Regions from separate parts of the Nonomuraea sp. IBHARD001 genome, predicted to be linked through region 2. Evidence: riboswitches for the same ligand, from Rfam matches in the RefSeq annotation. Region 2 holds a riboswitch; the other holds the start of a gene.
The links. A riboswitch is a leader RNA that binds a small molecule or an ion and turns the genes downstream of it on or off. The one in region 2 is predicted to bind thiamine pyrophosphate.

Region 1 (7,273 bases), 3.0 Mb from region 2:
CTGCACGCCCTCGACGAGGCTCCCGTCGCCGCAGGCGCCAGGGCGGCCCTGGTCGAGCTGGCGGTCGCGGCGACCTCACGCAAGTCCTGAGGCCCACCGGCGGCGACCTCCCGCAAGCCCTGACGCACCCGGGGAGAAACGCCGCAGCGTCTACGAGGCCAGTCGCTTGGCGAACTCGGCGGCGGCTGCCCCCGGGTCCTCGGCCTCGGTGATCGCCCGGACGACGACGACCCTGCTCACCCCTGCGGCCAGCACCTCGTCCAGGTTGGCGAGGTCGATGCCGCCGATCCCGAACCAGGGCCGCCCGCCCGCCAGCCCCGCCGCATGCCTGAGCAGCGGGAAGCCGGGAGCGTGCCGTCCTGGTTTGGTGGGAGTCGGCCAGATGGGGCCGCAGCAGTAGTAGTCGACGCCCTCCTGCACGGCCGCCGCCGAGGCCTCGGCGGCGGAATGCGTGGAGCGGCCGATGATCACTTCTTCGCCCAGGATCTCCCGCGCCACGGCCACGGGCAGGTCGTCCTGTCCGAGGTGCAGCACGTCGGGCCTGGCCGCATGGGCGACGTCGGCCCGGTCGTTGACCGCCAGCAGGGCGCCGTGCCGGTCGCAGGCGTCACGGAAGACCTCGAGCAGCGCGAGCTCCTCACGCGCCTCCAGCCCCTTCTCGCGCAACTGGACGATGTCGACGCCGCCCGAGAGCACGGCGTCGAGGAAATCGGCCAGGTCGCCACGCGAGCGGCGGCCGTCGGTGCAGAGGTAGAGCCTGGCATCGGCCAGACGGGTCGCGCGGTCGGCCGAAGGGTCAGAAGCCGAGGACCTGGGCACGTCGCTTGACCTCGGTATGGCGACCCGCCTTGATCGCGTCGATGGGCGCACCCGGGAGCGACTCGTCAGGGGTGAACAGCCACCGAAGCGACTCCGCCTCGTTGAACCCCTGGTCGAGCAGCACGGTGAGGGTGCCTGGCAGGCCCTTGACCACGTCGTCGCCGTCGAGGAAGACCGCGGGAACCTGGGGTCCGCCGCCTCCTCTTCGCACGCCGATCAGCTTGTGGTCCTTGAGCAGTTGTTTGGCCCTGCCGATGGTCAGGCCCATGCGCCGGGCCACTTCGGGGAGCGGGAGCCACTCGCCAACGAGTTCGTCGGTCTCCCGGTCGATCTCTGCAACAGAAAGCGTCACGAATCCACCACTACCACATCGCGTCCTTGCTCAAACAACACAGTCACGTACGGCTACCGCCGGATCGGCCAGCTTGGCGACGTCGAGGCGCTGCCCGCCCTCGATGATCCGCCGTCCCTGGACCAGATCGCGAGGACGGTCCACGGTGAGGATCGCGGCGAGCGTGTCGTCGCCGGTCAGCCAGCAGATCGCCCACTTTCCTCCCGCCGTGGGGTCTCCACGGTGCAGTAACCGGGCTCCGGCGTGGTGGCCAGCGTACTGGACCATGTGGCCGAACTGCTCCGACCAGAAGTAAGGCACCGGATCGTAGACAGCGACGTCGCCGAGCAGGGTGGCCGCCGCGACGTCGGGCGCGCCGAGCGCGGTGTCCCAGTGCTCGACCCGCAGCCGGGCCTGGAACCGGCGCGACCACCACGCGGCGCAATCGCCGACGGCCACCACGTTCGGCAGCGAGGTGCACAGGTGCTCGTCGGTGACGACGCCGTTGTGCAGGTCGATGTCGGACCCGGCCAGCCAGTCGACGGAGGGACGCACGCCGATGCCGCTGACCACGACGTCGGAGGAGATCTTGTCGTCGTCGGTGAGGGTGACACCGCCGGGGTCGACCGAGCCGACCATGGCCGAAAGGCGCAGGTCGATGCCTTCGTACCAGGGCACGAACAGGGCGCCGACCTCGGGGGCGAGCGCGTGGGCCAGCGGGGCGGGCGCGGCCTCGACGACCGTGACCTCGCATCCGGCCCGGTGGGCGGCGGTGGTGACCTCGGCGCCGATCCAGCCGGCCCCGATGACGGTGACCTTGGCGCCGGGCGTCAGGCGCGCCCTGAGCTCCAGGGCGTCGTCGATCGTGCGCAGGACGTACTGGCGGCCTTCGCCGCGCAGCCTGATGGGCTCGGCGCCGGTGGCGATGACCAGGCCGTCGTAGGGTAGTTCGCCCTCGGTGGTCTCCACGACGCCTTCGCGCAGGCCCTTGGCCGCCACGCCCGACCTGAAGTCGACCTCGAGGGCGTCGAGGTCGGAGTCGACGTAGGTGGAGTCGCTCTCGCCCAGCAGGACGGCCTTGGACAAGGGTGGCCGGTCGTATGGCCGGTGCGGCTCCTCGCCGACCAGCGTGACCCTTCCGCCGTAGCCGCGAGCCCTCAGCGCCTCGACGCTTCGCACCCCTGCCAGTCCCGCTCCTACCACCACGACGTGATCCACGCTCTTGACCTTAGGTTGCCCGCGGGGGACAACGCCAATGGCGATTTCGTAAAGAAGGGGCGAATTCGCGCCTTCATCGCGACGCCGTACCCTGGTGGAGGTAGCAAGACGCGCGGGAGCCCGGCCATTTCACACCGGGCTGAGAGGAAGGCTCGGTGGCCTTCGACCGCAATGAACCTGATCCGGGTCATGCCGGCGAAGGGAGCGGAGTTCCCCTGATGAGCGAGCGGACACCAGGCGGCGGCACGGTCGTGGCCGGCGGCGGTGTCGTCGGGCTGAGCATCGCCTGGCGGCTGGCGTGCGAGGGGCGCGACGTCACGGTCGTGGACCCCGCGCCGGGCTCGGGCGCCTCGCACGCCGCCGCCGGCATGCTGGCGCCGGTGAGCGAGGTCACCTACACCGAGCAGCCGCTGCTGCGCCTGGGGCTGGCCGCGCTCGACGCCTGGCCCGGCTTCGCCGCCGAGCTCGCGGCCGACAGCGGGCACGACCTCGACTACCGCACCGACGGGACGCTCGACGTGGCGTTCGCGGCCGACGACCTGACCGCGCTCGACGAGCTCGCCGCGTTCATGGCGGTGCTCGGCCTTCCGGTCTCGCGCCTTTCGGGCCGCGAGTGCCGCCGCCTGGAGCCCATGCTGGCCCCTGCGGTGCGCGGCGGCCTGCTGGCCGAGGGCGACGCGTGGGTCGACCCGCGCCGGGTGAGCGCCGCCCTCCTGGCCGCCCTGCGCGCCCGCCGCGTCCCGCTGCTGCCCGCCCGGGTGCGCGAGCTGCTGCGCGAGGGCGACCGGGTGACAGGGGTACGGCTGGCCGACGGCCGCGACGTGCGCGCCGAGGAGGTGGTCCTGGCCGCGGGCGCCTGGAGCGCCGAGCTGGCCGGACTGCCGGTGCGCCCGGTGAAGGGCCAGATCCTGCGCCTGGGCTCCCCCGCGCCGCTGCTGAGCAGATGTGTGCGCGGCACGGTACACGGCTCCTCGGTCTATCTCGTCCCGAGGAGCGACGGCGAGCTGGTCGTGGGCGCGACGCAGGAGGAGCTCGGCTTCGACACCAGGGTGACGGCCGGAGGCCTGTACGAACTGCTGCGCGACGCCCGCGAGCTGGTGCCTGGCGTCACCGAGCTGGAGCTGCGCGACGCGGTCGCGGGGCTGCGGCCCGGCACGCCGGACAACCTGCCGCTGATCGGCCCGAGCGGCCAGGCCGGTCTCACCCTGGCCACCGGCCACCACCGCGGCGGCGTGCTGCTGGCCCCGCTCACCGCCGAGCTCGTACGGGGACCGGGGCACGAGCTGGCCGCGCACTGCTCCCCCGGACGCTTCGCGGGCGACTCCCCCACCCGCACCGACCATGTGACAGCGGAAAAAGGCAACGGATGAACGTGACGATCAACGGCGACCCGCACGAGGTCGCCGACGGCACGACGGTCGCCCAGGCCGTGCGCAGGCTCACCCCTGCCACCACGGGCGTCGCGGTGGCCGTCAACGACGAGGTGGTCAGCAGGAGCTCGTGGGAGTCCACGACGCTCGCCGACAGCGACAAGGTCGAGGTGCTCACGGCGGTGCAGGGTGGATGAGCTGATCATCGCGGGCGAGAAGTTCGGCTCCAGGCTGATCATGGGTACCGGCGGCGCCCCCTCGCTGGAGGTGCTCGACCAGGCGCTCGTCGCCTCGGGCACCGAGCTGACCACGGTCGCCATGCGCAGGCTCGACCCGTCGGCCAGGGGCTCGGTGCTCGACGTGCTGAGCGCCAGGGGCATCAAGGTGCTGCCCAACACAGCGGGCTGCTTCACCGCCGGCGAGGCCGTGCTGACGGCGAGGCTGGCCCGTGAGGCGCTGGGCACGGCCTGGGTCAAGCTGGAGGTCATCGCCGACGAGCGCACGCTGCTGCCCGACCCGATCGAGACGTTCGACGCGGCCGAGCGGCTGGTCGCCGACGGCTTCGTCGTCCTGCCGTACATCGGGGACGACCCGGCGCTGGCCCGACGCCTGGAGCAGGCGGGATGCGCGGCCGTGATGCCGCTCGGCGCGCCGATCGGCTCGGGGCTCGGCATCCGCAATCCGCACAACATCGAGCTCATCGTCGAGGCGGCGGGCGTGCCCGTGATCCTCGACGCGGGCATCGGCACGGCGAGCGACGCGGCCCTGGCCATGGAGCTCGGCTGCGACGCCGTCCTGCTGGCCACGGCCGTCACCAGGGCGCAGCGGCCGGAGGCGATGGCCGAGGCGATGCGCCTGGCCGTGGTGTCGGGGAGGCTGGCGCGGCAGGCGGGACGCATCCCACGCAGGCGTTACGCCGAGGCGTCCTCGCCGCTGGGCCGCTGAGCATGCCGTTCGCGCTGGTGGGGGCCGGTGTGTGGAACGGCTCGGCATCGGTTTGGGATGCTCAGGCTATGCCGGTGGCAAAACGCCCGTAAACTCAGCCAGGTGGACACGACCATTGCGGACCCCCTCGTCGGGCGGCTTCTCGACGGGCGCTATCGCATCGAGTCCCGGATCGCCCGGGGCGGCATGGCCACGGTCTACCTGGCTCTGGACGTCAGGCTCGATCGCACGGTCGCGCTCAAGGTGATGCACCGTTCGCTGGCCGAGGACCCCTCCTTCGTGCAGAGGTTCATCGGCGAGGCGAAGTCGGTGGCGTCCCTGTCGCACCCCAATGTGGTGCACGTCTTCGACCAGGGCACCGATGGCGACATCGTGTACCTGTCGATGGAGTACGTTCCGGGCAAGACCCTGCGTGAGCTGCTGCAGCAGCGGGGCAGGCTGCCGGCCCGCGAGGCGCTGGAGATCATGATCCCGGTGCTCGCCGCGCTCGGCGCCGCGCACCAGCAGGGCATGGTGCACCGCGACATGAAGCCGGAGAACGTCCTGCTGACCGACGACGGCCGGGTCAAGGTCGTCGACTTCGGCCTGGCCCGTGCGATCGAGGCGAGCAACCAGACGCGCACGGGCGTGATGATCGGCACGATCGGCTACATGTCGCCCGAGCAGGTGACGACCGGCGGCGCCGATGTGCGCAGCGACGTCTACGCCGCGGGCATCATGCTGTTCGAGCTGGTCACCGGCCAGCAGCCCTACCACGGCGAGACGCCGATGTCGGTGGCCTACCGGCACGTGCACGACACGGTGGCGCCGCCTTCCTCGCTGGTGCCCGAGACGCCGCACCTCATCGACTCGCTGGTGGCCCAGGCGACCGCGCGCGACCCGCAGCACCGCCCCGGCGACGCCAGCGCCATGCTGGTGGCCGCGGTCGAGGCGCATCGCCTGCTGCCGCGCGAGAGCACTCCCCCGATGTCGCACTCGATGTCGGGCGCCAGGCCGATGCCGCAGCGCCCCTACGCCAACCACACGCTGGTCCAGCCGCGTTCGGAGGTGCCGACCTCGGTGCCCGTTCCTCCGGCGCCTCCCGCGCGCAGGGGCGGCTGGCGGCCCAACTGGCTGCTGGTCGGGCTCGCCGTCGTCATGGTGGGCGCGATGGTGGCCACCGGCTGGTGGTTCTCCCAGGGCAAGTACGTCCCCGTGCCCGACCTGCTGGGCAAGAACGTCCAGATGGCCAGTCAGGAGGCCCGTGCCAAGGGCTTCAAGGTGACGCTGGCCGAGGGCAGGCACGACGAGAAGGTCGGCAAGGACCTCGTGCTCGGCATGGACCCGCCCGGCGGCACCGAGGTCGAGGGCGGCGCGACGCTCACGCTGGTGCCCTCGCTCGGCGCCAAGCGGGTCGCGGTGCCCAATGTGGCGGGCCTGACCCGCGACGAGGCCGCCTCGAAGTTCGCCGAGGCCGGGCTGCGGCTCGACGACGTGTCCAAGATCCAAAACCTCACCGTCCCACGCGACCGCGTCGTACGCACCAAGCCGGGCATCGGCGACCAGGTCAGGGAGGGCACGAAGGTCGACATCGTGCTCAGCGCCGGCCTGCTCATGTCCGACCTGACCGGCATGCCCAAGGACGACGTGGCCAGGCTGCTGCAGGAGCAGGGCTTCCAGGTCCAGATCGACGAGGTCGACGACGACGCCGAGCCGTGCACGGTCATCGCCCAGGACCCCAAGGCCAAGGCCGAGGTCGACAAGGGCGTGCTGGTCAGGGTGACGGTGGCGCGCTGCAACGACTGGCGCTCGTGGTGGGACCGGCTCAACGACACCGAGGCCGACGACCAGCAGACCTTCCAGATCATCCCGAATGTGATGTTCAAGAATGTCAACGACGCCCGCAACGAGCTGCGCAACCTGGGCTACCGGGTGAAGGTCAAGCAGATCCTGGGCGGCAGCGGCCGGGTCAGGCTCCAGCAGCCGATCGGCGGCACCGAACGCCCTGCGGGCAGCCAGGTCGTGCTCTGGCACTGAGACCGCCGAGGAGCCGGGGTCAGGCCAGGAAGCCGTGCAGGCGGACCCTGGCCAGGCCGCCGTCGGGGAAGATGTTCACCCTGACCTGGCTGACGACCGGGCCCTGCTCCTGCAGCCGGAACCGGTGGTTGGTGTCGGGCCGCAGCGCCGTCCTGCCCAGCAGCGGGATCCACGTCTCGCCGTCGAAGCCTTCGAGCGAGGCCGCGCCGGGCGCATTGAAGATCAGGTTCGTGGTGTCGATCTCGGCCAGCCTGACCACGCCGGGCCCGGCCAGCCTGATGATCAGCCAGTCGTTGCCGTCGTCGCGCCGCCTGGCCGTCTCCCAGCCCTCCGCCTGGTGCCGGGACAGGCCGGGCGCGATGACATTGTTCGGCGAGGAGTAGAACTCGTCCGAGCACGAGGTGACGAGCGCGCCGTGCTCAAGGGCGGCCAGGTCGAGGGTGAGCCCGTCGTAGAGCTTGAGGTCGGGCACCACCTCGCCGTGCACGCGCAGCCTGGCGATGCCGCCGTCGGGATACATGTTCAGCCGCACGTGGGTGTAGCGGCGCTCGTCCGCGACCTCGAAGAAGTGCTC
Region 2 (7,273 bases):
GACGCCGAGGAACTGGGCGATCTCGATGTCGCGCACGATCTCGTCGGGCTGCAGGACTCCGTTGAGAATCCAGGCCCGCACCTCGTCATAGGCGAACTGCTGCGCGCTGGAGTAGCGCCTGAGCGACTTCACTTGCGGCAGTGGCATGATCCCTCCCGGCCTGCAATATATCGGGATCCTGATCTCTTGGCGAGCGCTTTCGCAAGAAGCTACCTGCGAATAGGGCCCGTGCCGAAACGTCAGCTCAAATATATTGCATACTGGTCGCGAACCGACCGTATCCCGGCAGGACTTCGTACCGAAAGCCGAAAATCACCTTCCCGACATCTGCCGGTCATTCGCCGGTTTTGCCATTCGCGAACCCGGTCGTGGTGTTGCCGGGCATTGGACCAGGCGAAGAACGGCGATAACCGCATCAGGCCACAAAGGGGGAGATCCTTGACCGGACCGTCCTATGGATATCCGCCGCCGCCCCCGCAGCCCACACGCCCGCAGGTGAACGCGGGCAGGCTGTGGGCGGGCGGTGTGGCCACCGCGCTGGTCGCGGCCCTCGTGGTCGTCGTCGGCGTGCTCGTCGTGCGCGGGGTCTTCGAGATCCCGCTGCTGGCCGTCGACGACGACGGCATGTCGAGTCGGCTGCCGACCACCCAGTACGCCCTGCTGGCCGCGGGATCGGCGTTGCTGGCCACGGCGCTGATGCATCTGCTCATGCTGCTGACGCCCAGGCCGATGAGTTTCTTCGGCTGGATCGGCGGACTGGCCACCGCGGTCGCCGTACTGCTCCCGCTGACCAGCGGCGGGTGGATGCCGTCCGCGCTGGCCACGGCGGGCATCAATCTGGTGGTCGGCGTGGCCGTCATCTCGCTGCTCGGCTCGGTCGCCGCGGTCTCGGTGCGGCGTGACCCTTACCAAGGGGCGTAAGGGTTTACCCGAATGTGGAGTAAGCGTTGAGTATTTCCAGCAAATGTCCTGATTTCATGCTCAGGTGGCCGAATACACGAACAATGCAGCAGTGGACGTCTGGCGGTATGAAGACCGGGTTGTCGCCCATGTCAGAGGAGATATCGACATCGCCTCCGAACCTGTGCTGCGCCTGGCCTTCATCCCGCTGCTGACGCCCGGCACGCGGCACATGGTGGTGGACATGGAGCAGGTGGGCTTCCTCGGCTCCGAGGGCGTACGGCTCCTGCTCGACCTCAGGAGCCGGGCGTGGGATCGGGGAGCCAGGGTGACGCTGTCCGGCTTGCGGGGGTTGAGGGCGAAGGTGTTCAGCGTGACGGGAGCCGACAAGGCTTTTGACATCTATCCGACCCTGGCCGACGCCTGGCGTTCCATCGACGCCGGAGCGGCCGTCTGAGCTGCGGCAGCGCCCGCCAGGAGGGGCGTACGACGCCTCCCGTGACGCTGGAGCCCCACGCGTGAACGCGTGTTTCGTGCACAACAAGGGCAACAGTCTGGAATGATCGCGTGGAGGTACTGTCGGATATCGAGACTGACGGACAGTGACGGATGCCCCCCATCGATAACATCACGACTTTCGCGGCCGAACGCCCGGTTTTTTCGGTGATCATCTGCGTCGTCGGCCTCGCCCTGCTGGGCGTCGCCGTGTTCTTCCTGCGGTCGGGGCTCAAGGTGGGCGCTCGGCTGTGGCAGACCTATGTCACCCCGCGCCCCATCGAGGACGTCCTCACCATCGTGGCCGCCTCCATCGCCACCGGTGTGTCCGCCCAAGGCATGTGGCGCTTCTCGGGCGACGTGCTCGGGCTCGACGGCCCGCTGCGCCTGCTGCTGTTCGCCTTCATCGAGGTCGCGATCATCACCTCGGCGGTGCGGGCCAGGCGCAACATGCGCGAGAACTACTCGGCCGGCATCGACGGCATCGCGGTATGGGCGCTGACCTGCCTGACCGCCGTGCTGTCCAGTATGGACGCCCGTAGCCTGGCCGAGGCCATCTTCCGCCTCGCCGCCCCGCTGGTCGCCGCCTGGCTCTGGGAGCGCGGCATGGCCATCGAACGGCACCGCATCACCGGTCGCCACCGCATCAACTGGCGGCTCACGCCCGAGCGTGTCCTCGTCCGCGTCGGCCTGGCGGAGGTCAGTGACCGCACCGCCAGCGAGGTCGACGCGCACCGGCGCCTGACCAGGGTGGCGCTCGCCGCCAAGCGTGCGCGCGCCCTGCGCGACGGCGGCGCCTCCGACCGCAAGATGCGGGCCGCGCTGCTCAAGCTGGACCAGGCCATGGACCAGGCGGTCGAGCACGCCGGACTGGCGGTCGACCAGGCACGCCAGGAGGCGCTGCTGGCCCAGATCGGCGCGCTGTACAACACGAGCAACCTCATCGACCTCACCCCGCCGGTGCCGTGGGCGCCCGAGGAGTCGAGGCGTCCCGCCCTGTCGCGGTCGGTCGCCTTCGACGAGGGCGAGGAGGAGGAGTTCGAGGTCGTCGAGTCCTTCGCGCCGGTCGTCGACACCGCACAGCGTGCGGCGCTGATGCGCAAGGCCAGGGAGTACTGGGATCACCAGATCGATGTGAAGTTCGTGCCGAGGGCGGCCGACATCGCACGTGAGGCGGGCATCTCGCTCATCACCGCCCGCGAGTACCGCGCCCTGTGGAAGCTGGAGCCACGCGCCCACGCCCTGATCGAGGCCGCGTACAACGAACACGGCATCGTCGACACCGGCACCTTCCCCGCCATCGTCACCTCCGACCCCATCCTCACCGTCAACGGCTCCTCCGCCGACCACCGCTGAGGTCTTCTCGGGCCCTCGGGAGGGCGTCCAGCCGGGCTGCCGCGAGGCCGCGCAGCCCGGCGGCCCGAGGCCCGGGGCCGCAGAGGCGAGGCACACGCGCCTCGGAGAAGGCACCCCGTGGTCAACAGGCGTCGCAAGCCCATGGCCAGGGCCATAGCCCGAAGCCCCGCCCTCGAAAGGCCGCCTCGCCGTCAGGCGGACTGCTGGCGTGGGGCGGGGCGGACCTCCAGCGTGTCGAGGAGTTCCTGGGTGGCGGCGGCGACGGCGGCGACGGCGCGGTCGAAGGATTCGGCGTTGCGCGCCGAGGGGGCGCGGAAGCCGGAGATCTTGCGGACGTACTGCAGCGCGGCGGCGTGCACGTCGTCGTGCGTCACCTCAGGGGTGTAGGGCTCGCGCAGCGTCTTGATGCTTCGGCACATGCCTCGGACCCTACCCGCCGCCCCCGACATTCCACCGTGAGCGCCTCAGCCGCCGAGGTACGGCTCGGTCGGCCAGCCCTCACGCCGCCAGGCGCTGTCCCAGAACAGCCACTCGTACTCGGTGGCCTGCACGAACGCCTCCGCCATCGCCGCACGCACCCCGTCGTCGGCCGAGTCGGCCAGCCGATCGGCGATCTCCTTGGCCCGCTCGACCGACTTGGCGAAGTCGGGGTCGGCGTAGGTGTCGATCCAGGCGCGGTACGGATGCCCTTCGGCGCCTCCGGTGCGCTCCAGCAGCGCCGTACCGACGTCCTGGTAGACCCAGAAGCACGGCAGCAGCGCCGCCACCAGCACGGGGTACGGCGCGGCGAGCGCGGTGGCCTGCAGGTAGGAGGAGTAGCCGAGGCAGGTGGGCGAGGTGCGGATGCCGTCGAGGTCGGCGGCGCCGAGCCCGTAGGCCTCGATGTACCCCTCGTGCAGGGTGCGCTCGGCGGCGATGGCCCCGTGGGCGCTCGACGCCCAGAACGCCGCCTCCTCCGGCTCGCCCGCCCGCACGGCGGCGGTGGCCAGCGCCCTGGCGAACGCCTCCAGGTAGCGCGCGTCCTGGACGATGTAGAAGGCGAAGCGCTCCCGGTCGAGGGTGCCTTCGCCGAGCGCGGTGTTGAACGGGTGCTGGTGGATGGCTCGCAGCAGTGGGGCCGTGCGGTCCCAGACGTCGTCGCAGAACATGACGTCCCTTCGCTAGTCCGAACTAGATCAGGTTCGACGGGTGTGATCTCAGCTCCGGCCGTTCCGGAGCACCCCGCGTCGCGAGCCACCGTAGCAGGCGTGCCCGCGGGGCTCAGCCGGGCCCCGCGACCGTCCACACGCTGAACGCCGCCCCCTGCGGATCGCGCAGCGCGGCCAGCGGCCCGACCGGCGTGCGCAGGGGGCCGTGTGCGACGGTGGCGCCGAGCGAGCGGGCGACGGCGGTGCTCGTCTCGGTGTCGGCGACCGAGAAGTACACGATCCAGCGCGGTTCGACCTGCGACGACGGCGGCGCGATGAGCCCGCCGACCGTCTCGCCGCCCGCCGTGAACGCGGTGAAGGGCGATCCGCCGAGGTCGAGTGTCGTCGTGCCGAGCCCGAGCACGAGCCGGTAGTACGCCGCCGCACGCTCCCGTTCCCCGGTCATGAGCTCGCTCCACACGTAGGCGCCGTGCTCGTGCGTCAGCCAGGCGCCCGGCCGCCGCAGCCCCAGCACCACGCCCGCCGGGTCGGCCACGAGGGACGCGAGCGGGACCCCGCCCGGCCGTACGGCCAGCGCGGCGGTGGCGGCGGGGTCGTCCGAGGCGAAGAAGGTGATCCAGCGCGGCGGCCCGGACGAGCCGACGATCGCGGCCACCGGCTCGCCGTCGAGTGCGGCCGTCACGCGGGCGTCGTGCTCGGCGGTGAACGTCCAGCCGAAGAGCTCGCCGTAGAACGGGAGGGCGGAGTGCGGGTCTGAGGTGTGCAGCTCGATCCAGCACGGTGCGCCCGGCGGGCGTGAGGTGCGGCGCGGCATCGCGGATCCCCTTTCTTTTATCCTAACCTGGGCCCGATGGCGATCGACAGCCGCACACTCGACCGGGTACGCAAGCTCCTGGCCAAGGCCGAGGGCACCGACAACGAGCACGAGCGCGCCGCGTTCATGGGCGCGGCCACGGCGCTGATGAGCAAGCACGGCATCGAGCAGGCGATGCTGCGCGGACGCGGCAGGGGCGGCCCGGCCAACAGGGTGGTGGCCGTCGGCGACCCTTGGGCCAGGGAGAAGGCCAGGCTGATCTACCTGGTGGCCCAGGCTTCGCGGTGCCGGCCGCTGCTGATCGGCAAGGGCGCGGAGGGGCAGCGCGTGCACGTGTTCGGGTTCGCCTCCGACCTGGAGCGTGCCGAGGTGCTGGCCACGTCGCTGCTGCTGCAGATGGCCACCGGCCTGGCGAAGGCGGGCGTGCCCGAAGGCGAGAGCCCGAGGGCCTATCGGCGTTCGTGGCTGCTGGGCTTCTCCGACGAGGTGCACCGCCTGCTGAGCGAGGCCGAGGCGCATGCCGAGCAGGAGGCCGAGGCGGGCGCGCCTGGCGCCGAACTGGTGCTGGCCGACCGGCACGCCGAGGTGGAACGCGCGGTCGCCGAGCACTACCCGCGCATCCGCACCAGCGTCCCGAGGACGAGCGGCACCGGCTACGGCGAGGGCGTCAGAGCGGGCCGCCGGGCCGACCTCGGCCGCCCCGGCGTCCCCACCCCACCCGCCTCCCCCCTCACCCGAGGCTGAGCCTTCCGAAAGCACTCACCCGAGGCTGAGCCTTCCGGGAAAGCACTCACCCGAGGCTGAGCCTTCCGGGAAAGCACTCACCCGAGGCTGAGCCTTCCGGAAAGCGCTCAGCTCTCCAGGGCCGCCGACACCACCGCCCTGGCCTCCTGCTGGACCTCGGCCAGGTGCTCCGGCCCCTTGAACGACTCGGCGTAGATCTTGTACACGTCCTCGGTCCCCGAAGGCCGCGCCGCGAACCAGGCGTCCGCCGTGGCGACCTTGACACCGCCCAGCGCCGCCCCGTTGCCCGGCGCCTCGGTCAGGATCGACGTGATGGGCGCCCCCGCCAGTGTGGACGCCGTGACCTGCGAGGCCGACAGCCTGGCCAGGACGGCCTTCTGCTCGCGGGTGGCGGGCGCGTCGACCCGGGCGTACGCGGGCTCGCCGTACCTGGCGGTCAGGTCCGTGTAGTGCTCGCTGGGGGTGCGGCCGGTGACGGCGATGATCTCGGCGGCGAGCAGCGCGAGGATGAGGCCGTCCTTGTCGGTGGACCAGGGCGAGCCGTCGCGGCGCAGGAAGGAGGCCCCGGCGCTCTCCTCGCCGCCGAAGGCCAGCGACCCGTCGAGCAGCCCGGAGACGAACCACTTGAACCCGACCGGCACCTCGACCAGCCGCCGCCCGAGCCCTTCGGCGACCTTGTCGATCATGCTGCTGCTGACCAGCGTCTTGCCGATCCCGGCCCCCTGCGGCCAGCCGGGCCGATGGGCGTACAGGTAGGAGATGGCGACGGCCAGGTAGTGGTTGGGATTGAGCAGCCCGCCGTCGGGTGTGACGATGCCGTGCCTGTCGGCGTCGGCGTCGTTGCCGGTCGAGACGTCGTAGCGGTCGCGCCGCTCGATGAGCGAGGCCATGGCGTACGGCGACGAGCAGTCCATGCGGATCTTGCCGTCCCAGTCGAGCGTCATGAACCGCCAGGTGGGGTCGACCAGCGGGTTGACCACGGTGAGGTCGAGGCGGTGCCGTTCGGCGATCTCCCCCCAGTAGGCGACGCTGGCGCCGCCGAGCGGGTCGGCGCCGATGCGTACCCCGGCCGCCCTGATCGCGTCGATGTCGAGCACCGAGGGCAGGTCGTCGACATAGGAGCCGAGGAAGTCGTACGGCTCGCCGAGCGAGGCCCGGTAGGCCACCCGGCGCACGCCCTTGAGCCCGTCGGCGATGAGTTCGTTGGCCCGGTCCTGGATCCAGGAGGTGGCGTCGGTGTCGGCGGGCCCGCCGTTGGGCGGGTTGTACTTGAATCCGCCGTCACGCGGCGGGTTGTGCGAGGGCGTGACGACGACGCCGTCGGAGCCGGGGTGGGTGAGGATGGCGTGCGAGACCGACGGCGTCGGTGTGTACCCGTCGCGCGAGTCGACCAGCACCCTGACGCCGTTGGCCGCGAAGACCTCCAGTGCGGAGACGCGGGCGGGCTCGGACAGGGCGTGGGTGTCGGCGCCGAGGAACAGCGGCCCGGTGATGCCCTGGGCCGTGCGGTATTCGACGATCGCCTGGCTGGTGGCGACGATGTGGTCCTCGTTGAACGCGGTGTCGAACGCCGATCCCCGGTGGCCCGAGGTGCCGAAGGCGACGCGCTGTGACACCTCGGCCGGGTCGGGGTGCAACGCGTAGTAGGCCGTCACGAGACGGGCCACGTCCACGAGGTCGGTCGGCTGTGCGGGCTGGCCCGCGCGCTCATGGGTCATACCACCCAGTATCTCGCGGCCGGTTCCGCGCTTGACTTTGACTAAACCTACCTGAAATATAGGAAATATGACCCTCCGTCTCAGGCGCCTGGCGGTCG

Region 1: another riboswitch for thiamine pyrophosphate. It lies ahead of thiO (glycine oxidase ThiO); the one in region 2 lies ahead of tenA (thiaminase II).

What each region holds. Positions count from the first base shown of each region.
Region 1 covers NZ_JBWBBW010000002.1:2,703,626-2,710,898, reverse strand. Annotated here, with positions in the region: gene ACTWNK_RS14585 (polyprenyl synthetase family protein) at 1-90, shown strand, start outside; gene thiE (thiamine phosphate synthase) at 151-819, opposite strand; gene ACTWNK_RS14575 (Rv2175c family DNA-binding protein) at 797-1,171, opposite strand; gene ACTWNK_RS14570 (NAD(P)/FAD-dependent oxidoreductase) at 1,202-2,368, opposite strand; TPP riboswitch at 2,471-2,589, shown strand; gene thiO (glycine oxidase ThiO) at 2,587-3,738, shown strand; gene thiS (sulfur carrier protein ThiS) at 3,735-3,935, shown strand; gene ACTWNK_RS14555 (thiazole synthase) at 3,928-4,683, shown strand; gene pknB (Stk1 family PASTA domain-containing Ser/Thr kinase) at 4,786-6,699, shown strand; gene alc (allantoicase) at 6,719-7,273, opposite strand, start outside.
Region 2 covers NZ_JBWBBW010000002.1:5,724,331-5,731,603, reverse strand. Annotated here, with positions in the region: gene ACTWNK_RS28185 (GntR family transcriptional regulator) at 1-147, opposite strand, end outside; gene ACTWNK_RS28180 (DUF6069 family protein) at 439-921, shown strand; gene ACTWNK_RS28175 (STAS domain-containing protein) at 1,013-1,357, shown strand; gene ACTWNK_RS28170 (hypothetical protein) at 1,510-2,751, shown strand; gene ACTWNK_RS28165 (DUF2277 domain-containing protein) at 2,943-3,170, opposite strand; gene tenA (thiaminase II) at 3,216-3,899, opposite strand; TPP riboswitch at 3,887-3,985, opposite strand; gene ACTWNK_RS28155 (VOC family protein) at 4,012-4,713, opposite strand; gene ACTWNK_RS28150 (DUF2786 domain-containing protein) at 4,750-5,457, shown strand; gene pgm (phosphoglucomutase (alpha-D-glucose-1,6-bisphosphate-dependent)) at 5,565-7,175, opposite strand; gene ACTWNK_RS28140 (ABC transporter substrate-binding protein) at 7,243-7,273, shown strand, end outside.